Linked DNA regions of Pyxidicoccus xibeiensis. The protein of the gene in region 1 binds, or shares a complex with, the protein of each later gene. Links are inferred from orthologs where the notes say so. Each region holds a gene or a part of one and is shown on either strand. Other genes may lie near its edges.

Region 1 (14,520 bases):
AAGCCCCTGTCCTTCCTGTGCCCGGACCTGTCTGACGTGGCCAAATACGCCCATGTGAGCAATTTCGCGTATCGGACGATGAAGGGTCTCACTCCCGGTGCGTTCACCTTCATCCTGGAGGCGACGCGGCTGGTGCCGGATTTGATGATGTCCAAGCAGAAGCAGGTGGGCATCCGCGTACCGGACGCGCCGTTGGTGCGAGAGGTGGCGCGGGCGCTGGGCCGCCCTCTGGTGACGACGTCGGCGACCAACACCGAGGGTGTGCCGCTGACGGACGCGAAGGACATCAAGGCCGAGCTCGGACACGGGCTGGAGCTCATCCTGGACGGGGGGGTGACCCTCAACGAACCGTCCACGGTGATTTCACTCATCGGCGATACGCTTGAAATCCTCCGGCAGGGCAAGGGTAGTCTAGGGGATTGAACCTGACGAAGGGGGGCCACCGTGGCACAGGGGGGCACAGAGCCAGGACCCGTGGATGCTCCGGAGCAGGTGCCCGGACTGCTGAAGTTGTTGCTGTTGCTCCTCTTCCGGCCGGTGGACCTGCACTACAGGCTCCGCGCCGCGGGCATCCGTATGCCCGGAGGCCGCATCGGCCAGCTGTGGCGTGAGCAGGCCGAGGGCGGCCGGGCCGCGGGGCTCTACGTCCGGCGCCTGTTGCTGCTGCTGGTGGTGGGCTCGCCGCTGATGACGGGGCTGCTGGGCCTGGTGTTGTTCGGCGCGGGGATTCCGCTGCGGGGCGGGTGGGGGATGTCGGCGCTGTTCTGCTCGGCGGCGGGGCTGATGCTGGCGCTGGTGTCGGGGCTGGCGGCGGGGGTGCTGCTGGGCTCGCTGGCGAGCCTGTCCATGGTGGTGGGGCTGCATGCCACGGCGGGAGGTGCCTTCGGGCCGCTGCTGGGCGGCGCGGCCGGCATGGTGGTGGGCGCGTGCATGGGCGTGGTGGCGGGGCTGGCGTCCGGGAGCATCGCGAGCGTCGCCGGTGGGCGGGGCCCGTCGGTGGTGCGGGTGCAGGTGGCGGCCGTCGCCACCAGCGTGATTCCCATGGTGGTGTGGAGCGGCGCGGCCAACGTGTCCTTCGCGGGCGCGGTGGCGGCCAGCGCGCTGGTGACCTTCCTGGTGAGCGCCTTCCGGCTGCCGCTGTACGCGCTGGAGGTGCTGGCCTCGGCGGTGGCGTACGCGGTGGAGAAGTGGACGGGGCGCCCCACGCTGAGCTGGGTGCCGGTGCGGCATCACAACCTGAGCTACCTGCCGCACCCGTTCCTGGGGCGGCACCTGGCGCTGGCGGTGCGCTCGCGGCCGGCGGAGGTGCTGGCGGTGGCGGACGCGTGCCTGCGCTCTCCCGGCAACATCCTGGTGGGGTGGCCGTGGGTGGTGCAGGCGCTGGAGTCGGCTTCGGCGTCGGCGGATGGAGGCGCGGCGCCGCGGAGCTGAGCGGGCGACCGGGAAGGCCTGGGACGCCGAGTTGCCTCGGCGCGCGCCTCCGGTAGCGTGGCGGCGATGGAAGGGCTCCTCGACGCGTACATCGCCTTCATCCGCGCGGAGCGCGGGCTGTCCGGCAAGACGGTGGATGCCTACGCCGCCGACCTCACCGTGTACTTCGCGGACCTGCGCGCGCGCGGCCTGGACGACGTGACGCGGGCGAAGCAGGACGACGTGTCCGCGCATCTGCTCGCGCTGGGCAAGCGCGGCGTGGGCAAGCGCAGCCAGGCCCGGCACCTCGCGGCCCTGCGCGGCTTCCACCGCTTCCTCATCGCCGAGCGACTGGCGGAGAAGGACCCGACGGAGGACCTGGACACGCCGCGCTCGGCGCGCAAGCTGCCCTCGTTCCTCACGCTGGAGGAGGTGGAGCAGCTGCTGGCGGCCCCGGACGAGCGCACCACGGCGGGCCAGCGCGACAAGGCCATGCTGGAGGTGCTCTACGCCACGGGCCTGCGCGTGAGCGAGCTGTGCGGGCTGGGCGTCAATGACCTGCAGCTCACCGCCGGCTACCTGGTGGCGAAGGGGAAGGGCGCCAAGGAGCGCCTGGTGCCCCTGGGGCGCGTGGCGGTGGAGAAGGTGCAGGAGTACCTGTCCGTGGCCCGGCCGGCGCTGCTGGGCCGGCGCCAGTCGCGCGCGCTCTTCGTCACGCCGCGCGGCGCGGGCTTCACGCGGCAGGGCTTCTGGAAGCTGCTCAAGCGGTACGCGCTGAAGGCGGGAATCCTCAAGCCCATCTCCCCGCACAAGCTGCGGCACTCGTTCGCCACGCACCTGGTGGAGCGGGGCGCGGACCTGCGGGCCGTGCAGCAGATGCTCGGCCACGCGGACCTGGCCACCACGCAGATCTACACCCACGTCAACAGCGCGCGCCTGCGCTCCGTCTACGACGAGTTCCACCCACGCAGCGACGTCTTCGTCCCGAAGGCGAAGAAGCGCAAGACGGCGACGTAGGGCGGTGGAAGCCCCGGCCTTGAGTGGATGACCTGATGGGTTGTATGCTTCGCGCACGACGTGGGAGGTGCGTGCATGGTGTGCGTGAAGAAGCGGGCGACGTACGCGGATCTCGAGGCGCTGTCCGCGGAATGGGTGGGTGAGCTGATAGGTGACGGGCTGGTCGCACGGCGGCGCTCGGTGAGGCACCAGTTCACGTGCACCCGGCTGCTCCATCTGCTCGTACGTGCCTTCGACCTTGGGTTTGATGGGCCGGGGGGGTGGTGTCTCCTCCCTGCACCGGAGCTGCGCTTCGGGCGGGATGTGCTCGTTCCCGACCTCGCGGGTTGGCGCCAGGGGCGTATCGCGGATGACGTCGGGCGGGACGCTCACTTCGTGTCGACCGCGCCGGACTGGCTCTGCGAAGTTGTGGAGTTCCCCTCCGCGCCCGCGGACCGCGAGCTCAAGCTGCCGCTGTATCACTGCATGGGGGTCGGTCTCGTATGGGTCATCGACCCGCTCCGGTGCACCGTGGAGGTGTACCGACGTCAGGCGGGCGGGTGGCTCTGCACCGAGTTCCATGAAGGGCGGAGCCCGGTGCATGCGGAGCCCTTCGGCGACGTGCCCCTGGAGCTGGGGCTGCTGTGGATGTCAGACAGGCCCGTAGAGTGCCTACCCTCCAGGTAGAGGCCTGGCGCGGTGGGAGGTGGACGCAATGGGGCAGGGCAAGGGGAAGAAGCCGGCGACGTATGAGGACATCGACGAGCTGCCGGTCGGAGGGGTGGGGGAGATCATCGCGGACGAGCTCTACGCCTCACCCCGGCCGGCATACGGACATCTCCGGGTTGCCTCCAGGCTGGGGGCGCTGCTCACGCTTCCCTATGAAATGGCCCAGGGCGGCCCAGGTGGGTGGTGGTTCCTTGACGAGCCGGAGCTGCACTTCAGGACCCACGTGGTCGTGCCGGACCTGGCTGGCTGGCGCCGGGAGCGTGTGCCGGAGCCTCCGGAGGCCGAAACGCCCTGGCTGACGCAAGCGCCGGACTGGGTCTGTGAGGTGCTTTCCCCGTCCACCATGGTCAAGGACCGAGTGCGCAAGCTGCCCCTGTATCACCTGGAGGGCGCCGCTCACGCGTGGGTCATCGACCCGCTCAGCCGAACCCTGGAGGTCTTCCGGAGTACGGACGACGGGTGGGCCCGCGCTGGACTCCACGAAGGCGACGGCAGCGTCTTCGCGGAGCCTTTTGGCGATATCCCCCTGGAGTTGGGGCTGTTGTGGACGCCCGAATACCGAGCGCGTGAGCGGCAGTCTCTTCCGTGAGGCGTGCCGCCGGCTCAGGTCCCCACGCCGGCAATGGGCACGCCGTACGGGTCCGTGCTCGTGCGCCGGGGCGTGGCCGTCCGCTCGCTTCCTGGCAGCGGCGCCACGCGAATCAGCCCGGACGCCATCAGCCGGTGCACCGAGCGCGACGCCGCCAGCTCGCCCATGGCCGCCGTGCGCAGCGCCTGCCGGATGCTCCGGCTGCCCCGCAGCTTCGAGTACAGGTACAGGTCATCCGCCGTCAGGTCCGGCGGGGTGGGGCGCGGAATCGGCTCGAAGACGAGCCGCCCGTCCAGCGCGAAGAGCTCGTCGCTCAGGGCCAGCGTCAGCCGCACCTCCGCCTCGCGGTACAGCGCGTGCGCCTCCGGCACCGGCCCGCGCTCCAGCACCTGCGCCGCCAGCGCCACCGCGTGGTCGTACTTCCCCGACTCCAGGAAGCGCTTCACCAGGTTCAGCAGCTCCGCCAGCTCCGCGGACTCGCCCAGCTGCGGGCCCTTTGCCCGCTGCGGCGCCAGCGCCCCGCGCCGGTACAGGTGCAGCACCCAGCGCGCGGCGAACAGCGGCGCCTCCTTCGCGGTCGCCAGCATCTCACCCAGCGTGGCCCCGCCCGCCGCGAGGTCCAGCAGCACGTCCTCCTCCTCGGAGTACGTCTCCACGGCGAACTCGCGAAACACGCGGAACGTCACGTCCAGGCGCGGGAAGATGTCGCGGAACATCGTCCACTCGCGCAGCCGCGACACCGCGTCCCGGTGCAGCGTCGCCAGCGGCAGCTTCATGCCCACCGCCCGGGGCAGGGGAGACGGGCCCGGGGTGAACTCCACCTCGCCCGACTCCCAGGAGTAGCAGTCGAAGAGGGCCTCGCGCGCCTTGTGCTCCAGCGCCTCGATGAGCCGGGGCAGCTCCACGAAGCAGCGCTGCACCAGGAAGGTGCCGTACGGCGTGCCCGCGCCCTCCGCCGCCTCGAAGGCCGCCGCCGCCCGGGGCGCGTCCAGGATGCGCAGGCTCACCAGCACCTGCGAGAGGTGCTCGCGCGGGTCATTGGAGCTCTCGCCCACCAGGTACCCGTCCTTCACGTGGAAGCAGCGCCGCACCGCGCCCCGCTCCACCCTCAGCGTCCCCTCGACCCCGGGGGCCGTGAAGAGCGGCGGCATCACCATCTGCAGGCGATAGCTGGCGAGACTTCCGTTGAATGACTCCATGCGGGTGCGTCCTCCAAGGTGGGGCTGCTCGTGCTCGCAGGTGGTCCGGTCAGGGTAGCGTGGTACCCACCGTCCCCTCAACCGCAAGTGCCCGGATTTCCTTGGGATTTACGTGCGGGATGCAAAGTTCCAGGGAGAGGGCGCTCCCACTTCCAGAAGGCGACGGAAGCGCGTCAGCCGTAACGGAAGGTTGCAGGGGCGCGGCGGGTGTGCGAACCAGCCGCGTCCACCACCCGTCACTTGATTCGGAACCGACATGCGGATCCTCTCAGGCGTGCAGTCGTCCGGAAAGCTGCACCTCGGCAACTACTACGGCGCGCTCCGCCAGTTCGTGCAGCTCCAGGACGAGGCTGGCGCCGAGGCGTACTTCTTCATCGCCAACCTGCATGCGCTCAACACCATCCGGGAGCCGAAGCTCGCGCTGGAGCTGACCCGGGACGCCGCCATCACCTACCTGGCGCTCGGGTTGGACCCGAAGAAGGCCGTCCTCTTCCGGCAGAGCGACGTGCGCGAGGTGCTCGAGCTGTACTGGATCCTGGGCACCGTGACGCCGCACGCGCACCTGGAGCGGGCCCACAGCTACAAGGACAAGGTGGCCAAGGGCATCAGCCCGGACTTCGGCCTCTTCGCGTACCCGGTGCTGATGGCCGCCGACATCCTGCTCTACAGCGCGGACGTGGTGCCCGTGGGCAGGGACCAGGTGCAGCACATCGAGTTCGCGCGTGACTGGGCCGTGAAGTTCAACACCCAGTACGTCCCCGGCTACGACCCGGCGGACCCGGACGGCAAGGAGCGCGGCCACACGCCCGGCATCCTCAAGCTGCCGTCCTCGCGCATCCAGGAGTCCACCGCGGTGGTGCCCGGCATCGACGGCCTGAAGATGTCGAAATCGTACGGCAACACCATTGATCTCTTCGGGGACGAGAAGGAGATCAAGAAGCGCATCATGTCCATCAAGACGGACTCCACGCCCGTGGAGGCACCCAAGCCGCTGGAGCTCGTCATTGGCGACGAGAAGGTGCCGTCACCGCTCTACCAGCTGCTCAAGGTGATGCTGCCCGAGTCCGACTTCCGCGACGTGGACGCGTCCTGGAAGGCGGGCGGGAAGGGCTACGGGGACTACAAGAAGAAGCTCCTGGAGGCCTACCATGCGACCTTCGGCCCGGCCCGTCAGCGGTACGCCGAGCTGGTAGCCGACCCGGCCGAGGTGGAGCGCATCCTCCAGGAGGGCGCCCACCGGGCCCGCTCGGAAGCCACCCGCCTGATGGACAAGGTCCGCGGCGCGGTGGGCATCCCCTGAGGTGGAGTGACTGAACGGGCTTTCACTGCCGATTGTTTGACCCACCTGAGGGGCACTGCTAAGGAGGTGTGTCCCCCCGACTTGCGCCCAAGGCCAAGGAAAGTCGGGCCTTTACGCGATGACGAGCCGTTCCCCCCACTCCTTCGAAGGCAGTCCAAGGACCTCCGGTGAGTGAGGGTGGACGCGCACCGGCCGATGAGGCCCTTCGTGATGGGGAGCTGCCCCGCAGTCCGGGTGACTCCTTCCGCGTCGCGCTGCCCAACTTCGAGGGTCCGCTGGACCTGCTGCTCCATCTCATCAAGGAGCACCGGGTCGACATCTTCGACATCCCCCTGGCGCTGATCACGGAGAAGTACCTGGCGCACCTGGAGCGGATGCGGGAGATCAACCTGGACATCGCCGGCGAGTTCCTGGTGATGGCCTCCACGCTGGCGCACCTCAAGTCCCGCATGCTGCTGCCCCGGCAGGACGCCGCGGCGGTGCCCGAGGGCGCGGAGGCCCTGGCGGCCGTGGAGGAGGCGGAGGACCCGCGCGCGGAGCTGGTGCGGCGCCTGCTCGAGTATCAGAAGTACAAGGACTCCGCCGAGCAGCTGGCGGCGCAAGACCTGCTCGGCCGCGACGTCTTCACCCGCAACGTGCCGGTGGAGTCAGTGCCCATCCCCGAGGACGAGGTGGGGCTGCAGGAGTTCAGCGTCCTCAAGCTGGTGGAGGCGCTGGACCGGGTGCTGGAGCGCTTGCAGCCCAAGCTGCAGCACGAGGTGGTGCGCGAGCGGGTGACGCTGTCCGAGGCCATCCTCCGCGTCGTCGAGCGCCTGCGCCCCCATGGACAGGTCCTCTTCGAGAGCCTGTTCACCGAGGAGGACACTCCTTCGCGGCAGGAGATCGTCATCACCTTCCTCGCCATCCTGGAGATGGTGAAGCGGCGGCTCATCCGGGTGGTCCAGGACGAGCCGCTCGGTCCCATCCTGCTGCTACCCAACGGGGACGCCCTGGAGAAGCTGGCTCCCACGGAGGTCGACGACAGTGACTACCGGTAGAAAAGGCCCGCGGGACGACGAAGCCCCCGAGCCGGGCACGCCCGGCGGCCCCGGACCCTTCTCCGAGGAGGAAATCGCCGCCGTCACCGGGCCCGGCCCGGACGACGAGCTGGACGAGGTGGAGGCGGCGGCCATCGAGGAGGACTCGTCGGACGACGAAGTCACGCCCGACCTGGAGACGTCCTTCGAGAAGCTCGTCTCCAAGAGCCGCAAGCTGTCGCCGGACCGCATCCGCACCGTCATCGAGAGCGTGCTCTTCGTGGCGGAGCGGCCCCTGTCCGTGGACGAGCTGTACCTGGCCACGGGCATCGAGCGCGAGCTCATCGCCGAGGCGCTCAACCAGCTGTCCGGCATCCACCGCGACGGCATCAGCGGCATCGTGCTGTATGAAGTCGCCGGCGGGTGGCAGTTCCGGACGGACCCGCACTCGGGTGAGTACGTGCGGCGCTACCTGCGGGTGAAGCCGCAGCGCCTCACGCGCGCGGCGGTGGAGACGCTGGCCATCATCGCGTACCGGCAGCCGGTGACGCGGCCGGAGATTGAGGACATCCGCGGGGTGGACTGCGGCGCCGTGCTGAAGGCGCTGATTGACAGGAAGTTGGTGAAGATCCTCGGCAAGCGCGAGGAGGTGGGGCGCCCCATCCTCTACGGCACCACGCGCGAGTTCCTGGAGTTCTTCGCCCTGAAGGACCTCTCGGCCCTGCCCACGCTGCGTGAGTTCCACGAGCTGACGCAGGAGCACCGGGAGATTGTAGAGAAGGAAGCGCAGCCAGCGCCGGTTGCGGCGGGTACCGTGGAGACGCTGTCGGACCCGAATTTCACGAAGCGGATGGAGAAGAGCGCGGCGGCGAGTGAGGCCGCGCTAGAGGAGCTGGAAGAGGCGATTGAAGCCGCTGACCGGACGCAGAAGGTCAGCTCCAGCGTCCTGGACACGCCCCCGAAGCCCGTGACGGGCGAAGAGGGGCCCAAGCCCGAGTGACGGGCTGAATGGAAGAAGGCAAGTATGGCTGCCGAACGACTACAGAAGTACCTGGCCCGCGCGGGAGTGGCATCGCGCCGGCACGCAGAAGAGCTCATCACCGCGGGCCGTGTGACGGTGAACAACGAGACGGTGACGGAGCTGGGCAGCCGGGTGGAGCCGGGCAAGGACCTGGTCGCGGTGGACGGGACGCTCGTCACGCCGCCGGATGAGACGTCGTATTACATCCTCTACAAGCCCATCGGCGTCGTGACGACGCTGTCGGATCCGCAGGGCCGGCCCACGGTGGCCAACTACGTGGAGGAGACGGGCAAGCGGCTGTTCCCGGTGGGACGGCTGGACTACGACGCGGAGGGCGCGCTGCTCTTCACGGACGACGGGGCGCTGGCGCACAAGCTGACGCACCCGAGCTTCCAGGTGCCGCGCATGTACCTGGCGAAGGTGAAGGGCGCGCCGGACCCGGCCACGCTGAACAAGCTGCGCGGTGGCGTGCGGCTCGAGGACGGCATGGCCACGCCGCTGTCGGTGGACGTGTTCGAGGCGGCGGAGCGCAACACGTGGCTGAAGATTGTGGTGGCCGAAGGCCGGCCGCACCTCATCAAGCGGCTGTGCGCCGCGGTGGGGCACCCGGTGGTGCGCCTGTTCCGTCCGGCGTACGCGGGCGTGGGCGTGGAGGGCATGCGGCCCGGAGAGCTGCGCTCGCTGAAGTCCTCCGAGGTGGAGCTGCTCAACGCGGTGTCGGATGGCCGGGCGCAGGCGCCCGCCGTGGAGCTGAGGCTGCCGCCCCGCCGGCACGGGCGCGCGGCGCCGGGCTTCGAGTCGGACGAGGAAGAGCTGTCGATGGACGATGACGCTCCGGCGCCCCGGAAGGCCTCGGCGGCGGAGGGCCGTCCCGAGAAGCGGGAGCGCAAGCCCGCCACCGAGGGTGGCACCGGGCAGGTCCGGTTTGGCCGCACGCGTGCTGGCGCGGACGAGGGGCGTCCGCCGCGCCGCGAGTCGCGTGGTGGTGGTGACGAGGGCGGTGCGCCCCGGAGCCGTGGCGCGGGTGGCGAGGACAGGCCGCGCGCCCGGAGCTTCGGTGCTGCCGGCGCGGGTCGCCCGGAGCGCAAGGAGTGGAGCGCGGGTGGCGGTGCCAGCCGTGCGCCTCGCGGTGAGGGGCGTCCCGTGCGCAAGGAGTGGAGCGGCGGCGAGGAGGGTGCGTCGCCTCGCAGCGCGGGTGGCGAGTCCACGCCGCGGGCCCGGGGCTTCGGGGTCGGCGGTGCCGGCCGTCCCGAGCGCAAGGAGTGGAGCCCGGCGGGTGCTGGGGCCCGTGGGCCTCGCGCCGAGGGTCGTCCGGAGCGCAAGACGTGGGGCGCCGGTGCTGAAGAGGGCGGTGCGCCTCGCAGCCGGGGTGCTGGTCGTCCCGAGCGCAAGGAGTGGAGCGCCGGTGGTGATGAGGGTGCTGCGCCCCGGAGCCGGGGGGCGGGTGCCCCCGAGCGCAAGTCGTGGGGCGCTGGTGGTGATGAGGGCGGTGCGCCTCGGAGCCGTGGCGCCGGTCGTCCCGAGCGCAAGGAGTGGAGCCCTCGGGGTGCGGCCGCTGGTGCCTCGCGAGGCGAGGGCCGTCCGGAGCGCAAGTCTTGGGGCGCGGGTGGCGACGAGGGCGGTGCGCCTCGCAGCCGCGGCGCGGGTGGTGAGGACCGGCCTCGGGCTCGCCCCTTCGGTGCTGCTGGCGCGGGTCGGCCGGTGCGCAAGACGTGGGGCGCGGGTGGCGACGAGGGCGGAGCGCCCCGGAGCCGTGGCGCCGGTGGTGAGGACAGGCCTCGTGCGCGTGGCTTCGGCGCGGGCCGTGCGGGAGGGGAGGACAGGCCTCGTTCCCGTACCTTCGTCGCCGGTGGTGCCGGTGGCGAGGACAGGCCTCGTTCGCGCGGCTTCGGTGGCGCGGGTCGCCCCGAGCGTGGCGCGGGTGGTACGGACCGGCCGCGTTTCGGTGGTGCGGGTCGTGCGGACCGCGGCGCGGGTGGCGAGGACAGGCCGCGTGCCCGGAGCTTCGGCGCCGGTCGCCCCGAGCGGGGCGCCGGTGGTGAGGACAGGCCGCGTGCCCGGAGCTTCGGCGCCGGTCGCCCCGAGCGGGGTGCGGGCGGCTCGGACCGGCCGCGTTTCGGTGGCGCCGGTCGCCCCGAGCGTGGCGCGGGCGGCTCGGACCGGCCGCGTTTCGGTGGCGCGGGTCGCTCAGAGGGCGGGCCTCGGGGCCGCAGCTTCGGCACGGGCGGCGCGGGCCGCCCCGAGCGCAAGTCCTTCAGCCCTCGCGGTGGAGCGGGTGCCTCGCGCGGCGAAGGCCGTCCGGAGCGCCGGGAGTGGAAGCCGCGGGACTCCGAGGGCGGCGCGCCTCGGGGCCGGGGTGGCCCGGGAGGGCGCTCGGCCGCCGGCGGTGAGGGTGCAAGAGGAGCAGGCGGCCGTCCGGCTCGCAAGGAGTGGAAGCCGACCGACGACCGGGGCAACCCCAACGAGCGCGTCGTCCGGGCCGGTGCCCGGGGACCCAGGGCCGAGCGGGGGGCCTCCGAGAAGTCCGGCGGCTTCCAGGACTGGGGCAAGAAGAAGGAGCGGGGCGCGGCGCCTCGCTGGAGCAACGAGGGCCCACGAGGGGGAGCAGGCCGCCCCCCTCCCCGGGGTCCCCGCCGTCCCCGCTGAAGTCTGACGCGGTGGATTGGGCGGGGGGAGGGGCTCGTTGATATAACCGGCGCCGACTTTTCCACGTTGCCCGCAGCGGAGAACGATGCGAACCGGCGCGCGCCCCTTCCTCCTCATCCTGGCCCTGGCTCTCGGCTGCAACGGCAGCCGGGACCAGCTCCTCGCCGACCTCCAGAGCCCCCGGCCGGAGGTCCGGGCCCTGGCGGTGAAGAAGCTGGCGGACCAGGGCAACGCGGACGACCTCGTCCTCTTCACCCGCGCGGCCAAGGACCTGGCCGCCATCGTCCGGGCCGAGGCCGCCGTGGCGCTCGGCGAGAGCCAGGACCCCCGCGTGGTGGACCTGCTCGGCGAGCTGCTGGAGGACCCTGACGAGGACGTGCAGGGGCGCGCCGCCATGGCGCTCTCCAAGGTCAAGAACGACAAGGCCAAGGCCTACCTCACCCTCCAGTACGGCCGGAGGGGCCGCGCCACGCGGCAGGTCATCGTCCAGGCGCTCAAGAGCGCGAACGTCCCCGGCGCCATGGCGGAGGTGGTCGCCGCCGAGGCCAAGGCCCAGTGGGACCGCAACCTCCTGGCCCTCACCGAGGGCGTGCTGCCCGAGCGCGTGGGCGCCGCCGAGGAGCTGGGCAAGAGCGGCCGGCCCGAGGCGGTGAACCGCCTGCTGCCCCTGGTACGCGACAGCCAGGTCATCCTCGCCGCCGCCGCCGTGCGCGGCCTGGGAGACGCCGGGGACAAGCGCGCGGTGGGCGCCATCGCGCTGCTGCTGGACGAGAGCTTCCCGGAGCTGCGCGAGTCCGCCATCTCCGCGCTGACGAAGCTGCAGGACCCGGCCGCCGCGCCGCGCCTCCAGGCCGTGGCGGTGGAGAAGAGCGCCGTGAGCCCGCTGGCGCTCGACGCCATCCTCGCCTTCCCGCGCTCGCCGCAGACGGACGCCGCGCTGTGCGCCATCGTCCTGGAGGGCGCTCCCCCCGAGGCGCTGGCCGCGGGCCGGGGCATGCGCTCGCGGGGCGGCTGCCCGGTGGACCCCATCGGTGAGCGGCTGGCCCGCCCCGTCACCGCCGCCAGCGGCCTCCAGGCCGTGGCGGGCCTGGGACCGGCGGCGCTGCCGCTGCTGGGCAAGGTGACGCCGTGGCTCAACCAGCCGGACGCGTCGCTGCGGATGCTCGCGGTGGAGGCCGTGGCCGCCATCGGCGACGCCTCCGTGGTGCCCGCGCTGCAGAAGCTCTACGAGCAGGAGGCAACGAGCCTGCAGGCGCTGCGCGCCGACTGGGTGACGCAGCCGCTGCCGGAGCGCTATGGCCCGGGCTTCGACCCGTCCGCGGCGCCGACGCCCCGCTCGGGCCATGCCCATGGCAACGACGACCGGGCCTCCAAGCAGGCCACGCTGATGGAGCGCGTCAAGGCGCTCAACGCGACCCGCGCCCGGGAGTCCGGCCGCGCGGTGGTGCAGCCCCGCGTGCCCACCGAGCTGCACGACGACGTGGAGCCCGAGCGACTGGCGCCGTTGGCCACGCTGCTGCGTGCGCTCGGGGCGCTGAAGGCCCCGGGGGCGCTGGAGCTGCTCAAGGGCTACACGCAGGACTCGAGCGGTCCGCTGCGACTGGCGGCCCTGACGGGGCTGGCGCGGCTGGGGCCCGAGGGCGTGGAGCTGGCGAAGGCGGGGCTCCTCGAGCCCGAGCGCGACCTGCAGAAGGCGCTGGCGCAGGTGCTGGCGGACGCGGGTGACGCGGGCCAGTCCGCGCTGGTGGAGATGGTGCCGAAGATGGGCAGCGAGAAGCTGGTCGCGCTGGACGCGCTGACCCGTGGAACGGGCGTTCCGTCATCGGCTTCGGCCTCGGGGGTGCTCCAGGCCGTGGTGCGCGAGGGCGGTCCGGAGGCGGCGCTGGCGGCGGCGCTGCTCGGACGGATGAGCGCGAAGGACGCGGTGCCCACGCTCATCAAGGCGCTGGACGAGTCCAACAGCGTCGCGCGGCGGGACGTGCTGCTGGCGCTGGGCGCCATTGGCGACTCGCAGGCGGCCGAGGTGGTGGCGAGAGATTTGTTCCACGACCTGCCGGAGATTCGCGCCGCCGCGGCCTCCGCGCTGAAGAAGATTGGCACCCCCGCGCAGTCCGAGTCGCTGGACGCGCTCAAGAGCGACTACTTCCTCACGGTCCGTGAGGCGGCTGGGGCGGCGCTGAGCCGCGACGCCGCCGCCGTCGAGGGGGCTCGCTGATGGAGCTGCGCAAGCTCAAGGACAAGGCCACCGAAGCCTTCAGCAAGGGGCGCTTTTCCAAGGCAGCGGAGCTCTACGAGGAGTATTGCCAGGCCGACCCGAAGGACCTCCAGTCGCGCCTGCGCACGGGTGACGCGTGGGCGAAGGCCGGCCAGCGCGAGCGGGCCATCACCGCCTACCAGTCCGCCGCCGAGGGCTTCGCGAAGGAGGGCTTCCTCCCGCGCGCCATCGCGGCGAGCAAGCTCATCCTGGAGCTGGACCCGGCGCACCGGGGCGTGCAGCAGATGCTCGCGGACCTGTACGCGCGGCGGGGCACGCCGGCCGGCGCGCGGGCGCGAGAGATGATGGGGAGCGCGGCTCCGGCCCCCGTGACTCCGACGGCCCCCCCGCCCGTCAGGTCGCGCCTGCCCGACGAGGTGCTCGCGGCGGTGGCGGAGATCGACGTGGATGTCGAGGCCGACGTCCCCGAGGTGACCGGAACCCTGGAGGCCCAGGGGGCGCCGGTGGACCTGTCCTCGGAGCTGTCGATCTCCGTGGATGGCCCCGGGAGCGCGGGCTCGGAAGAGGTCGTCCACTCCGTGAGCGTCGGGCTGGCGTACCTCGTCCCGGATGATGATGGGGCAGGGGAGGCCTCCCGGAGCGTCGAGGCCGCCCCACCCGCGGCGATAGCGGGAGTGGACGACGAGCCGCTGGTGATGGGCGAGCCCGTGGATGACGCTGACGCACAGGCTGCGGCCAGCCCCGAGCCTGCTTCCGCACCGCCTGCCAGCGTCGACAGCGCTGGTACGAGCACGGCGCCCGCCGCACCCATGCCGCCCGTCAGCACCCGCATTCCGGCCGTCGGCGCTACCGGGCCTGGCGTGAGTGCGCCTCCTCCGGCCGCCCCCCTGGCGGCGGCTCCAGCCCCCGCGTCCCCCGGTCCGCAGGAGGCCGTGCGCCCCGCGACGAGCGTGTTGCCTCCGGGCCTCGCGCCACGCGCCACGTCGCGAGTGGCCGCACCTCCGGCCGCTACGAATACCCCGCTGGCCGCCGCACCCTCGTCCACCCCGAGCGGGAAGTGGAAGGCCCTGTCTTCACCCATCGCGGACGCCACCGCGCAGGGCCCCGACACGCCTCTCCCCGCGACCTCCTCCGCGCCGCCCGGCCTGCGCCCGCGCCGCGCCGAGCCCCAGGCTCCCGCCGGAGCCACCGCGCTCTCCATCTCCGGGCTCTCTCCAGAGCTCGGCGCGTCACTGCGCGCGGCCGGGGGAGCGTCGTCCTTCACGGAGCTCGAGCTGGAGTCCGACTCGCTGCTGCATGCAGTGGAGCTGGCGGCCCAGTCCGGCCTGAGCCAGCGCGCCGCGATGGGCGCCACGTCCAGTGCCGACGAAGAAGAGGTCTACAGCCTCACGGAGGAGGT
Region 2 (12,783 bases), on another replicon or contig:
CTCAACCGGGGAGGGCGCAACTCGGACCTGCCCATGGTCCAGGTTGCCGTGGTGGACGCAGGTATCGGCATCCCGGTCAGTCTCCAGAGCCGCCACACCTCGCTCGCGGATGCGGGCGCTGCACTTGAGAAGTCCCTGTGGCCGCACATCTCCAGTACGTTCGATGAAGGGGAGACGGGAAGCGCCCAGAATGCGGGCATGGGCCTGTTCTTCATCTCGGAGATGACCAAGCTCGTCGGAGGCAGGCTCGTCATAGCCACGCGAGGCGCGACTCTGACTCTCCAGGGCGATGAGAACTTCGAGGACCCGCACGGCATCCAGAAGGTCCACAAGGGAGTGGGGTACCCGGGGACGTTGGTGGCGTTCGAGATGCCCGTGGATGCAGTGCAGGACTACGACAGCATGATCGAGACCATCCGCGAACGTGCCAGGGAGCGTACCCCCCGAAGAGCCATTCACAAGTGGCTGAGCTTCGAGGCGCCGCCAGCGGGGACTTTCAAGTTCGTGGTACGCTCTACGGGAGTCGAGGACGCCAGGGAGGCGCAGCGGTTCTCGGAGGACCAGCTGATGCCCAGGCTGGTGAAGCGGCAGTCAGTCGCGCTCGACTTCGTGGGCATTCCCACATGCACCCAGAGCTACGTGCATGCGCTGCTGTATGAGGCCCTCCGGCTGGCGTGGGCGCGCAAGACGCCCATCTACATTCTCAACGCCCAGCCCGCCGTGAAGAGCACGCTGGAGTTGCTTGAGAACTACGCACTGGGAGGCTGAGGCCTCCCTTCGACGTCCTCACTCCTTCGGGTCCTTCTTCACCGCCACGGCCTTCTTCATGGCCTTGCCCTTGTTGGGGGCGGCGGCCTTGGCGGGCTCCGGGCGCTCCACCTTGAGCAGCTCCAGGTCCGTGCTGCCGGCGGTCTCCAGCTTGATGATGCCCACGCCGGGGGCGAACCAGATGAAGCTCTCCATGGAGCGCCCCTGGGCGCCGGGCCGGCTGGAGCGCGCGGTGGTGATGTTCTTCACCTTGAGCGCCTTGAAGGTGCCGGCGGCCACCGTCACCTCCTCCTCGCCCACCACCGTGGCCTCCTTGTCGAACGTGGTGGCGATGGTGGGCCGGATGCCCCCCGTCTTGCCCGCGGGCGGCTGGAGCTTCACGGAGAGGCTGTTCTTCCACGTCCCGCCGGGCACCATCGTCGCGGGCGCGGGCACCGCCACGCCTTCCGCGCTCACCACCTGCACGTCCATGCCGGACGCGGAGAGCAGCGTGCCCTCCAGGCCGCCCAGGCCCGTGCGGATGCCCTCCGAGGTACAGGTGGCCTCCGTCTCGCCCTGGCGGTTCTTCAGCTTCACCGCGACGGTGCCCTTGAGCCCTTCGGGCACGGGCGACACGTCCTTGGTGGACAGCTCCATCTGCGAGGACTTGCCTGCCCGGTAGGTGAGCTTGAGGCCGTCCTCCAGTGGGAAGTAGGGGTTGGGACATGCCGACGAGGAAGCAACCGCCGGCATGTCAGACCGGGGTGCTACGTCCGGCGTAGGGGACGCTCCCACGAGGAGCGTCAGGGCAAGAAAGGGCTGGAACGTAGGCAACCTCCAGAAAAAGCAATTGGAAGGTAGGGTGGGGCTCCCACTTTGCAACCCCACGGAACGGATGGCGCAGCGCTCGGCAAGCCCGGTTGAAGGGCAAGCAGCCGAACGTATGGCCACCTGAGGCATGGTCACGCTTGATCGCCCGGTGGGCGACTGGTACTCCTGCCGATCGTTCCGAGGCCGATTTTTCGGCCTCGCGCTCGCTTACCCCCTCGCACTCCGCGCGTCACCCAGGAGCCCGCAGGCATGAGAATCAAGCGGTTGGACATCACCGGCTTCAAGTCGTTCATGGAGCGGAGCGTCTTCACCTTCGACGAGGGCGTGACGGGCATCGTCGGCCCCAACGGCTGCGGCAAGTCGAACGTCGTGGACGCCATCCGCTGGGTGATGGGCGAGCAGAGCGCGAAGAACCTCCGTGGCCGTGGCATGGAGGACGTCATCTTCAACGGCTCGGAGAACAAGCCGCCGCTCTCCATGGCGGAGGTGTCGCTCACCTTCCTCGTGGACGAGACGGATCAGCTCTCGCCGCAGTACCAGGGCTACTCGGAGATCACCGTCACGCGGCGCCTGTTCCGCAACGGGGACTCGGAGTACCTCATCAACAAGACGCTGTGTCGCCTGCTGGACATCACCGAGCTGTTCCTCGGTACGGGCGTCGGCACCAAGGCCTACTCCATCATCGAGCAGGGCCGCGTGGGCCTCATCGTCTCCAGCAAGCCGGAGGACCGGCGCCACCTGCTGGAGGAGGCCGCGGGCGTCACCAAGTACAAGGCGCGCCGCAAGGCCGCCGAGCGGAAGATGGAGGCGACCGACGCCAACCTCCTGCGCGTCACGGACATCACCAACGAGCTGGAGAAGCGGCTCGACGCGCTGTCGCGCCAGGCGAAGAAGGCGGAGAAGTACAAGAAGCTCAAGGCGCGCATGCGGGACATCGACCTGCACGCGGCCAGCCACCGGCACCTGGAGCTCTTGGCGGAGAAGCAGGTCCTCAAGTCCCGCCTGGAGAACCTGGGCACCGAGGAGCGCGAGAGCCTGGACCGGGTGAAGGGCCTGGAGGAGGCAATCACCAAGCGCCGCGCGGAGCTGGACGCCGAGGGCGCCGCCCTGCAGACGCTCGCCGCCGAGGTGCACGCGCTGGAGAGCGCCGTGCAGCGCGACACCCAGGAGCTGACGTACGGCAAGCGCGACCTCGAGGAGACGCGCGCCCGCGTGGCCGGGGCGAGGACGGAGCTGGAGGGGCTCCTGGCGCGCCAGGCGGAGATGGCCGAGGCCATGGCCGCGCGCGAGGCGGAGCTGTCCGGCATCGCCGGCTCGTGGAAGGAGGACGAGGTCGCGATGCAGGTGGCGCAGGAGGAGCTGCGCCGCGTGTCGCACCTGCAGACCGAGGTGGCGATGCGCCTGGAGCAGGAGCGCGCCGGGCTCGTCGCGGTGGCCGGGCGGCTGGCCAACCACGAGAGCAACCTCGTCAACCTGGCCCGCCAGCGCACCGACTTGGAGGCCCGCCGGGCGAAGCTCCAGGCGGAGCTGGAGACGCTGCGCGGCCAGGAGTCGGAGCTGGAGAAGGTGCGCGGCGACGTGGCGAAGCGGGTGGAGGACACCCGGCACCTCGCGGCGGAGCTGGCCGAGCGCAAGGGGCACGAGGAGGAGGCGCTCAGCCGCACCCGCGCCGACTTCACGGAGAACGAAATCCAGGTCATCGCCCTGCGCGAGGAGCTGAGCGACAAGCGCAGCCGCCTGTCGTCCCTGGAGGACATCCAGAAGAACTACGACGGCTTCGACCGGGGCGTGCGCGCCGTCATGATGCGCGCGGGCACCGTGGCCCGCGAGCAGGGCATCTTCGGCCTCGTGGCCGACGTCATCTCCGTCACCCAGCGCTACGAGCGCGCGGTGGAGGCGGCCCTGGGCGAGCGGCTCCAGCACGTCATCGTCGAGAGCCGCGACAAGGGCGTGGAGCTGGTGGAGTACCTCAAGGGCCACGCGGAGGGCCGGGGCAGCTTCCTGCCGGTGCCCGCGCTGGACTCGCTGCCGGCCCCGCTGGAGCCGGACTTCAGCCGCTCCGGCGTGCTGGCCCATGCCCCGCGCGAGGTGACGTGCGAGGACTCCCTGCGGCCGCTGGTGCAGCTGCTGCTCGGGGACGTGGTCATCGTCCAGGACCTGGCCACGGCGCGCGCCTACTCGGACGCGGGCGGGCCGCCGTGCACGCTCGTCACGCTGGACGGCGAGGTGTTCCGCGCGGACGGCACCATCGTCGGCGGTGAGCGCGAGGGCGCGGCGGTGGGCGCGCTCCAGAAGAAGCGCGAAATCGCCGAGCTGGCCGCCGAGGTGGCGCGGGTGGAGGAGCGCTACAACGAAATCCTCACCCGGCACTACACGCTCCAGAAGCAGATGGGGCACACCGAGGGTGTCCTCAAGGGGCTGGCGAAGAACCAGCACGCGGAGGAAGTGAATCTCGCCAGCCAGGAGAAGGACCTGCACAAGGCCGGCGAGGACCTGGCCCGGGTGCGGGAGCGGCTGCGGGCGCTGGAGTCCGAGGACGCGCAGCTGGCGCAGACGCACAGCGGCCTGTCCCACGAGGAGGAGACGAGCCGCGGCGAGGTGGCGCATGGCCAGGCGGACCGCGAGGGCCGCGAGGAGCGCGTGCGGCAGCTGGTGGCGGAGCAGGAGTCCCTGCGCCAGCGCGCGGAGACGGCCAACGCGGACCTGACGGGGCTGCGCATCAAGGTCGCCGCGGGCAGCGAGCGCGGCGAGTCCGCGCGCAAGGAGCTCGACAGCCTGGTGACGCAGCGCCGGGAGATGGAGACCCGCGTCACCCGGCTGCAGGCCACGGTGGTGGAGGGCGGCGCGAAGGTGGAAGAGCTGGAGCGGCGCACCACGGAGACCGAGGGCGGGCTGGCCCAGCGCGCCGGGGAGCACCGGCTGGCCGCGGAGGGGCTGGAGGCCCGCCGCGCCGCGCACGTCACGGCCTCCGCCGAGGTGCGCGAGCAGGACACGGAGTTCCGCGAGCTGCGCGGCCGCGTGGACGAGCTGATGCAGGGCCTGTCGCAAATCTCCCTGCGCGAGCGGGAGATTGCCCTGGAGCTGGAGCACCTGTCGGCCGGCATCCGCGAGCGCCACCAGGTGGAGCTGGCGAACGAGCTGCACCGCTACCACCTGCTGCCCGCGCTCGCCCCGGAGACGGAGGCGGAGCTCAAGGACTTGCGCGCCCAGGTGGAGAAGATGGGGGAGATCAACCTCACCGCCATCGACGAGCACGCGGAGCTGTCCAAGCGCTACGACTTCCTCACCGCGCAGAAGAAGGACCTCCAGGACTCCATCGTCCAGCTCAAGGAGGCCATCCAGCGCATCGACGCCACCAGCCGCGAGCGCTTCAAGCAGACCTTCGACGTGGTGAACGAGAAGTTCCAGGCCATCTTCCCGCGCCTGTTCGGCGGCGGGCGGGCCAGCCTCATCCTCACCAGCGAGGGGCCCAACGCCGAGCCCGGCGTGGAAATCGTCGCCCAGCCGCCCGGCAAGAAGCTGCAGAGCGTGAATCTGCTCTCCGGTGGCGAGAAGGCCCTCACCGCCGTGGGCCTCATCTTCGGCATCTTCCTCATCAAGCCCACGCCCTTCTGCCTCCTGGACGAGGTCGACGCGCCGCTGGATGAGGGCAACGTGGGCCGCTACAACGAGATGGTGAAGGAGATGAGCAAGCAGTCGCAGTTCATCCTCATCACCCACAACAAGCGCACCATGGAGGTCTCCAACACCCTCTACGGCGTCACCATGGAGGAGCCGGGCATCTCCAAGCTCGTCAGCGTCCGCATGCGCGAGTCCGGCGCGGCCAACGACGACAAGGTCACCGCGGCGTAGCGCGGGGGGCGCGGCGGGCCCCGGGCGCACCCCGGGGCACTCCTGAAACACGGAAGGCGCGAGAGCCGGAATCCGGGCTCCCGCGCCTTCGTGCTTTTCAGGCCAGCGTGACGGCTACTTGTAGGACTTCTTCGGGCAGGCCGACTTGTCCTGGGTGGCGATCTTCTGGGCCTCGGTCAGCTCCTTCATCGTCTCGTCCAGGTTCTTCTGGGTGGCGGCCTCGGCGTCCGTCCAGCCCTCGGCGTCCTTGGTCTTCATCTCCTGGGCAATGGCCAGCGCGGCCTGCTCCGTGGCCTGGCGGGCCTGGATGGTCTCCACCACGCGGGCGTCGGCCTTCACCAGGGCGTTGCACTTGCTCTCGAGCTCGTCGAAGAGCTTGTAGTTCTTCGTCTTCTGGTAGCGCTCCACCACCTCGGCGAAGGCCTGCGCCGCGGGGGCGCGGGCGCCGTCGGCCATGGCCGCGTCCGCCGCGCGCTGCGTGCGCACCAGGTCCAGCTGCAGGAAGCGCAGCTCGGACGGCAGGGTGGCCGCCGCGGCCTCCGAGGCCTGCGAGTTGAAGTGGACGAAGCGGTACGCGAAGGTCAGCTCGTCGGTGGACAGCTTCGCCGGCAGCGCGGCCATCTTCTGCTGGAGGCACGCGGACACCTGGTCGCCCTCGGTGCTGCCGGAGGGCTCGAAGGTGACTTCGGCCGGCGTCGCGTTCGTCTTCACCAGCTTCACCTTGGCCGTCAGCGTCGGGGGGACCTTGTCCTTGAAGCTGGCGTAGCAGTCACACCAGGTCGGCAGGCCCAGGCGCACCGCGCCGGTGAAGTCCGAGCCCTCGTTGATGCCGAAGGTGACGGAGTTCAGGCCGCTGGCGGTGTGCTCGAAGGGGATGGTGGCCTCCACCGGCTGCGCGCCCTTGGCGAGCAGCGCCGGCTGGACGGCCGTGTCCACCAGCTTCTGGACGCAGGCGGTGCCCTCGGGGGTGAGGTTCTCCCCGGTGACGGCGTGGGTGGTGGCCTGGTCGGTGACGGTCGTCTTGACGGACACCTTCGTCGTGGGCGCGGGACCCCGGTTCTTCGGGTCCACCAGGCACTCCTGCACCTGCGGGCGCACGGCCAGCAGCGAGCCCAGGACGACGCCCTGGCTCGTCTGGTCCGGCACCGCCGTCTCGCGCGGGAAGCAGGCCACCAGGTCGAACGGGGGCTGGTTGGTGATGCGGACGCGCTCCTCGGTGCTGGTGGGCTGGGTGCCCTGCGCGGCGCCCTCGGTCTTCTGCTGACCGGCACAGGCGGCGGTGAGGACGACGGATGCTACGGCGACACGACGCAACATGCGGTGGTTCTCCCTGGGGTGGGACTGCGAGTCGGGTGGCTCCTACTTCTCCAGGCCCTCGGCGTTCTTCAGGTCCTTGAGACGGAGCCCGTTCTTCTTCAACAGTCGGTAGAGGCTCTGCATGGAAAGCCCGGTGCGCTGCTCGGCGGCCTTCATGTCGAAGCCCACCGTGCGCATCACCTCGGCGAAGTACAAGCGCTCGAAGTCGGCCAGCACCCTGTCCTTCGCCTCGTGGTACGGCAGCGTGGAGACGATGGCGGACACGTCGGTGGCGGGGGCCTGGCCCTCCGCGCGCCGCGAGGGCTGGGCGAGGAAGTCCAGCCAGCTGCTGTTGCCCGTCTCCTCCATGAGGGCGCCGCGCTCGAGCACGTTGCGCAGCTCGCGCACGTTGCCCGGCCAGTCGTAGCCCTCGAAGAGGGCCAGCGTCTGCGGGGTGAGCGTCACGCTGGCGCGCAGCGTCTGGGAGAGCGCCTGGGCCAGCGCGGGCAGGTCCTCGCGCCGGGTGCGCAGGGGCGGCAGGCGCACGCGCGCCACCGCCAGCCGGAAGTAGAGGTCCGCGCGGAAGCGGCCCTGGCGCACGTCCTCCTCCAGGTTGCGGTGCGTGGAGGCGATGACGCGCACGTCCACCGCCACCGGCTGCCCGTCCAGCGACGGCACCTCGCGCGTCTCCAGCACGCGCAGGAGCTTGCCCTGCACGGGCAGCGGCAGCTCGCCCACCTCGTCCAGGAAGAGGGTGCCGCCCCGGGCGGCCTCGAAGACGCCGCGCGCCTCGCGGTCCTCGTTGTCCCCCGCGCGCAGGCCGCCGAACAGCTCCCGCTCGGCCTTCTCCTCGGAGATGAGGTTGCAGTCCACGACCTTGAAGGGGCCGTGCCGCCTGGCCGAGTGCTGGTGCACCGCGCGCGCCGCCAGCTCCTTGCCGGTGCCCGTCTCACCCTCGATGAGCAGGCTCATGTCCTCGCGGGCGATGCGGCGCAGCTCCGTGAAGACCCAGCGCATCTTCTCCGAGGCGCCCACCAGCGCGCCGAAGGACTCGGCGCCCGCCACCTCGATTTCCGTGGGGCGCGGGGCCACCTTCACGGACAGCTTCGTCTTGCCCAGCTCAATCTTGTCCCCGCTGGACAGGTACGCCTGGATGACCTGCCGGCCGTCCAGGAAGGTGCCGTTGCGGCTGCCGGTGTCGCGCAGCAGCAGGCCGCGCGCGCTGCGCTCCACCTCCGCGTGGCGGCGGCTCACCGTGACGTCCGTGAGGACCAGGTCGCTGGCGGGGTCCGAGCCCACGCGGACGAGCCCGTCCTGGGTCGTCACCTTCTTGCCTTTGTCCGGGCCGGCGACCACCTCCACGGTCCACTCGTGGATGGGGATCCGCGTGCTGCGGCCTTCCTGTTCTGTCTGGGCGGTCTGGGTGACCTCGGGCCTGGGTTCCATCATGGGGTCCTCTTTAGGTGCGAGTCGCCCGGGGGGGCAAGCCCGACGCGCGTCCGCGCGCGACTGAAAACATCAGGGCAGCACGAGTGAAACAATCTGCCCAGAGGCTTGTTGCACGCGTGCCTCCGACGGAACAGGAGCCAGGCGCGTCCGGGCGAGGGCCTGCGGCGGGACGGGGCGGCCGTCGAGCGAGAGGACGATGTCTCCCGCCGCCAGCTTCGCGCCCGCGGGGGCTGCGCGGACGTACAGGCCGCCGGGCTTCCGGGCCAGCGTGTCCAGGACGGCGGGCTCCAGGCCGGGGTTGGCGAAGCGCAGGCGCTGCTGGCGCAGCAGCTCCGCGTCCAGGGCGTCCCGTGCCGCCAGCTCCGGCCCCAGCTCCAGCGTCTCCCAGGGCACCCACGCCACGGAGGTGGCCACGGGCGGAGAGGGCGCGCGGGGCGGCTTCAGGGTGCCCGACAGCCCCTTCAGCGCCTCGCGGGTGAGGTCCGCCATCAGCAGGGTGAGCTCCGGCGCCGGGTCCGCGCCCTCGTCCGTGACTTCCGCGAAGGGGTCCGCCGCCGCCTCGCCGGACACCTCCAGCACCACCTGCCGCGTGGCGGGGTGCAGCACCTCCACGGTGCCCAGGTACGTCACCGCCTCCTGGGCGCTCTGGCCCACGGTGCGGCCGCGACTGTCCACCAGTTCACGTTGGCCGGCCTGGACGCGCTTCTCCGCCCGGGGGCGCAGCACCAGCGCGCTGTCCGGGCGCACGCCGTACGCGGCCAGCACGGCGACGGCGTCGCTGGCGGCCCAGGCGTTGTCCTCGTCCGGGCGGTAGACGCGCACCTCGGTGGGGCCGAAGAAGAGGGCCTGCTCCGCCGCCTCGGCCAGGGCCACGTCCACCAGCCGCTGGGACAGCTCCACCGCGCGCCAGGCCGGCGTCTCCCAGCGGAAGCCGAAGGGATAGACGACGACGGCGGACACCGCGAGGTCCGCGGGCACGGAGCGCTTCACCTGGACGGAGGCGCCCTTGCAGGACACGGACAACGACACGGCCGCGAGGGCCAGCAGCGCGGCGGCGCGCGCGAGGAGGGACGGGCCGGGACGAGTCACGGCCCGCCATCCAAGACGAACGCCCCCGAGGAATCCAGAAACCCGCCTGGGGGCGCTCGTGCCGGAGGCTCAGTACCGCGCCGGCGAGTCGCTGGCGGGGAAGGACTCCTTGGACTCCTCGTCCACGATGTCGTCTTCGGCGTTGCCACCGGACTTCACGCTGGCGTTGATCTGGTCCTTCACCGCGCGGGTGGGGACGCTCTTGCCGCCACTGGCGGAGCGCTTGCGGCCGGTGCCGGCCTTCTGGCCGCCGAGCATCCGGCTGCCCAGCAGGTTCTTCGCCCGCTCGGACAGGTTGCGCTGCTCGTCCTGCCAGTCCCGGAAGAACTGGGCGAGCTCCTGGTCGCCGGACTCCTCGGCGTCCCGGATGTACTGCTCACCCACCGAGGTGCCCTTCAGCAGGTGGTACAGCGCGCTGATGAGGTTGTAGTGCTCGTCCCGGGTGCCCGTCTGTTGCTCTTCTCCCGCCATTGCGACCTCCCGCGAAAAGGGTGGTGTGCCTTGGAGGGGAAGCTATGCACGGCGCTCCGAGCATCCGGGCCGGTCGCCTGCCTGCCTGGGCTAGGCCAGCATCGGGTCCAGCTTGCCCTCGGTGTCCAGGCGGGACAGGTCCGAGTAGCCGCCCACGTGCGTGTCGCCGATGAAGATCTGCGGCACGGTGCGCTGGCCGCCGCTCATCTCCACCAGCTGCGCGCGCATGGAGTCGTCCCCGGTGACGTCGACCTCCTGGTAGTCCACACCCTTGCGCTTGAGCAGGTCCTTGGCGCGGACGCAGTACCCACAATAGTTCGTCGTGTAGATCTTCACGGGCTTCACGGGCACTTCCTCCTTGTGTCTTCCAAGTTAAGGGCCGGGCAGGGCCCGCGCCACCTTACCCCGAAAGCACGACGGCCCCCGGCTCCCTGGTGGGAACCGGAGGCCGCCCGAGGGTGCAGTCACCCCGGCGTGGCGCCGGGGTGGGGGCTGCTACATGCCCATGCCGCCCATACCGCCCATGCCGCCCATACCGCCGCCGGCCGGGGCCTCCTTCTCCTCCTTCGGGCGCTCCGCCACCATCGCCTCGGTGGTGAGCATGAGGGAGGCGACCGAGGCCGCGTTCTGCAGCGCGGTGCGGCTCACCTTGGCCGGGTCGATGACGCCGGCGGCGAGCAGGTCCTCGTAGGCGCCGGTGGCCGCGTTGAAGCCGAACGGACCGGTGCTCTCCTTGACCTTGTTCACCACCACGCTGCCCTCCAGGCCGCCGTTGCCGACGATCTGGCGCAGGGGCTCCTCGAGCGCGCGGCGGATGATGTCCACGCCGAACTTCTCACCCGTCGTGAACTGCTGGCCGTCCAGCGCCTTGAGGCACCGGATGAAGGCCACGCCGCCGCCGGGCACCACGCCCTCCTCGACGGCCGCGCGAGTCGCATTGAGCGCGTCCTCCACGCGGGCCTTCTTCTCCTTCATCTCCGTCTCGGTGGCCGCGCCGACGTTGATGACGGCCACGCCGCCGACCAGCTTCGCCAGCCGCTCCTGCAGCTTCTCGCGGTCGTAGTCGCTGGTGGTCTCCTCGATCTGCGCGCGGATCTGCTTCACGCGCGCCTCGATGTCCTTCTGGCTGCCGGCACCGTCGACGATGGTGGTGTTGTCCTTGTCCACCGTGATGCGCTTGGCGCGGCCCAGGTCCTGGAGCGTCAGCGTGTCCAGCTTGATGCCCAGGTCCTCGGCGATCATCTTGCCGCCCGTCAGGGTGGCGATGTCCTCGAGCATGGCCTTGCGGCGGTCACCGAAGCCCGGCGCCTTCACCGCGCACACGTTCAGCACGCCGCGGATCTTGTTCACCACCAGGGTGGCCAGGGCCTCGCCCTCGACCTCCTCGGCGATGATGACGAGCGGCTTGCCGGCGCGCGCCACCTGCTCCAGCACGGGCAGCAGGTCCTTCATCGACGAGATCTTCTTCTCGTGGATGAGGATGAGCGCGTCGTTGAGGACGGCCTCCATGCGCTCCGGGTCCGTCACGAAGTACGGGGAGAGGTAGCCGCGGTCGAACTGCATGCCCTCGACCACGTCCAGGGTGGTCTCCAGGCCCTTGGCCTCCTCCACCGTGATGACGCCCTCCTTGCCGACCTTCTCCATCGCGTCCGCGATGATCTGGCCGATGGTGGAGTCGCCGTTCGCGGAGATGGTGCCGACCTGGGCAATCTCCTTCTTATCCTTCGTCGGCTTCGCCATCTTCTTCAGCTCGGCGACGATGGTGACCACGGCCTTGTCGATGCCGCGCTTGATCTCCATCGGGTTGTGACCCGCGGCGACCAGCTTCGCGCCCTCGCGGAAGATGGCCTGCGCCAGCACGGTGGCCGTCGTGGTGCCGTCACCCGCGACGTCAGACGTCTTGGAGGCGACCTCCTTGACCATCTGCGCGCCCATGTTCTCGAACTTGTTCTCCAGCTCGATTTCCTTGGCGACCGTCACACCGTCCTTGGTGATGGTGGGCGAGCCAAAGCTCTTCTCGATGACCACGTTGCGGCCCTTGGGGCCGAGGGTGACCTTGACCGCGTCAGCCAGGATGTTGACGCCGCGCAGAATGGCCTCGCGCGCGCGCACATCGAACAGAATGTCCTTCGCCATGATTTTGAGTCCTTAGAAAGGGGTGGGAAGGGACGGATTACTTCTCGATCACGCCGAGCACATCCTCCTCACGGAGGATGAGGTGCTCCTCGCCGTCGAGCTTGATCTCGGTGCCCGCGTACTTGCTGAACAGGATGGTGTCGCCGGCCTTGATGTCCATCGGGCGGACCTTGCCGTCCTCCAGCACCTTGCCGTTGCCCGCGGCGATCACCTTGCCCTCGAGGGGCTTCTCCTTCGCCGTGTCGGGGATGAAGAGACCGCCCTTGGTCTTGGTCTCCTCGGCGACGCGCTTGACGATGAGCCGATCCTGCAGGGGACGAATCTTCATGGTCGTTCTCCTTCTATGTGGTGCCCGGCCCGGGGGTACTGCCGGCCGGGACACCGCTTGGGGGTTGATTAGGGCCTTTGACGACCCGCGGCATTAGCACTCGCACCTCGTGAGTGCTAACGCCTAGGCGCCGCGGATAATAACCAGGGAAGTCGACCCGTCAAGCGATGCCGGACCGCCGGCCCGGTTGCTGCCAAATACGCGGCATTCCTATGGTTTTACGGCTCCACCCCACCGTGACGGGAGTTATTCCCCGCCCCCGTCACAGGCCTGCGGATTAGCACTCGGCAGGGGCGAGTGCCAGCGCAAGTGCCTGGAATCATTGACCTTGGCTTTGCGGCGTCCGAGGGCCGTTGGTACCCTTCGGGGTGTCCCCCGGGGGCGCGGTGGCCTTCCGGGAAGGCGGGAGGTGTCAATGAGTGAACTGGTGGCGTCCCTGTCGCTCAAGGAGTTCTTCAAGTCACTCCTGGACGAGGTCATCGGGCGGCAGCGGGTGGTGATTGGCGAGTCGACGGAGTTCTACCTGGTGAATCTGCTGTCGGAGTTCGCGCTGACCGACAAGCTGTTCACCCGCGAGGAGGACG

What was found.
Region 2: the proteins of LXT23_RS34095 (region 1) and smc are in contact, whole or in part, in a crystal structure (PDB 3ZGX), measured with the Bacillus subtilis proteins. The link is inferred for Pyxidicoccus xibeiensis from one-to-one orthologs.

The regions. Positions count from the first base shown.
Region 1 is NZ_JAJVKV010000009.1:351,588-366,107, reverse strand. What follows is about bases 5,563-8,325. They hold LXT23_RS34095 (segregation and condensation protein A), read left to right. Parts: upstream 5,563-6,390; coding sequence 6,391-7,260; downstream 7,261-8,325. Other genes in these bases: LXT23_RS34085 (pseudouridine synthase), read left to right, coding at 8,264-8,325; scpB (SMC-Scp complex subunit ScpB), read left to right, coding at 7,247-8,239; trpS (tryptophan--tRNA ligase), read left to right, coding at 5,563-6,223. Outside these bases: LXT23_RS34130 (L-threonylcarbamoyladenylate synthase), read left to right, coding at 1-423; LXT23_RS34125 (hypothetical protein), read left to right, coding at 445-1,431; site-specific tyrosine recombinase XerD, read left to right, coding at 1,498-2,427; LXT23_RS34115 (Uma2 family endonuclease), read left to right, coding at 2,503-3,093; LXT23_RS34110 (Uma2 family endonuclease), read left to right, coding at 3,122-3,724; LXT23_RS34105 (DUF4388 domain-containing protein), read right to left, coding at 3,739-4,923; more of trpS, read left to right, coding at 5,180-5,562; more of LXT23_RS34085, read left to right, coding at 8,326-10,906; LXT23_RS34080 (HEAT repeat domain-containing protein), read left to right, coding at 10,992-13,121; LXT23_RS34075 (cyclic nucleotide-binding domain-containing protein), read left to right, coding at 13,121-14,520. UniProt on the Bacillus subtilis protein: Participates in chromosomal partition during cell division. May act via the formation of a condensin-like complex containing Smc and ScpB that pull DNA away from mid-cell into both cell halves.
Region 2 is NZ_JAJVKV010000015.1:152,222-165,004, reverse strand. What follows is about bases 1,490-5,630. They hold smc (chromosome segregation protein SMC), read left to right. Parts: upstream 1,490-1,827; coding sequence 1,828-5,430; downstream 5,431-5,630. Other genes in these bases: LXT23_RS41005 (hypothetical protein), read right to left, coding at 5,545-5,630; LXT23_RS41015 (TapB family protein), read right to left, coding at 1,490-1,500. Also shown: LXT23_RS41020 (ATP-binding protein), read left to right, coding at 1-768; more of LXT23_RS41015, read right to left, coding at 787-1,489; more of LXT23_RS41005, read right to left, coding at 5,631-6,747; LXT23_RS41000 (sigma 54-interacting transcriptional regulator), read right to left, coding at 6,790-8,172; LXT23_RS40995 (hypothetical protein), read right to left, coding at 8,245-9,264; LXT23_RS40990 (hypothetical protein), read right to left, coding at 9,334-9,735; grxC (glutaredoxin 3), read right to left, coding at 9,826-10,080; groL (chaperonin GroEL), read right to left, coding at 10,231-11,871; co-chaperone GroES, read right to left, coding at 11,909-12,199; LXT23_RS40970 (hypothetical protein), read left to right, coding at 12,615-12,783. UniProt on the Bacillus subtilis protein: Required for chromosome condensation and partitioning.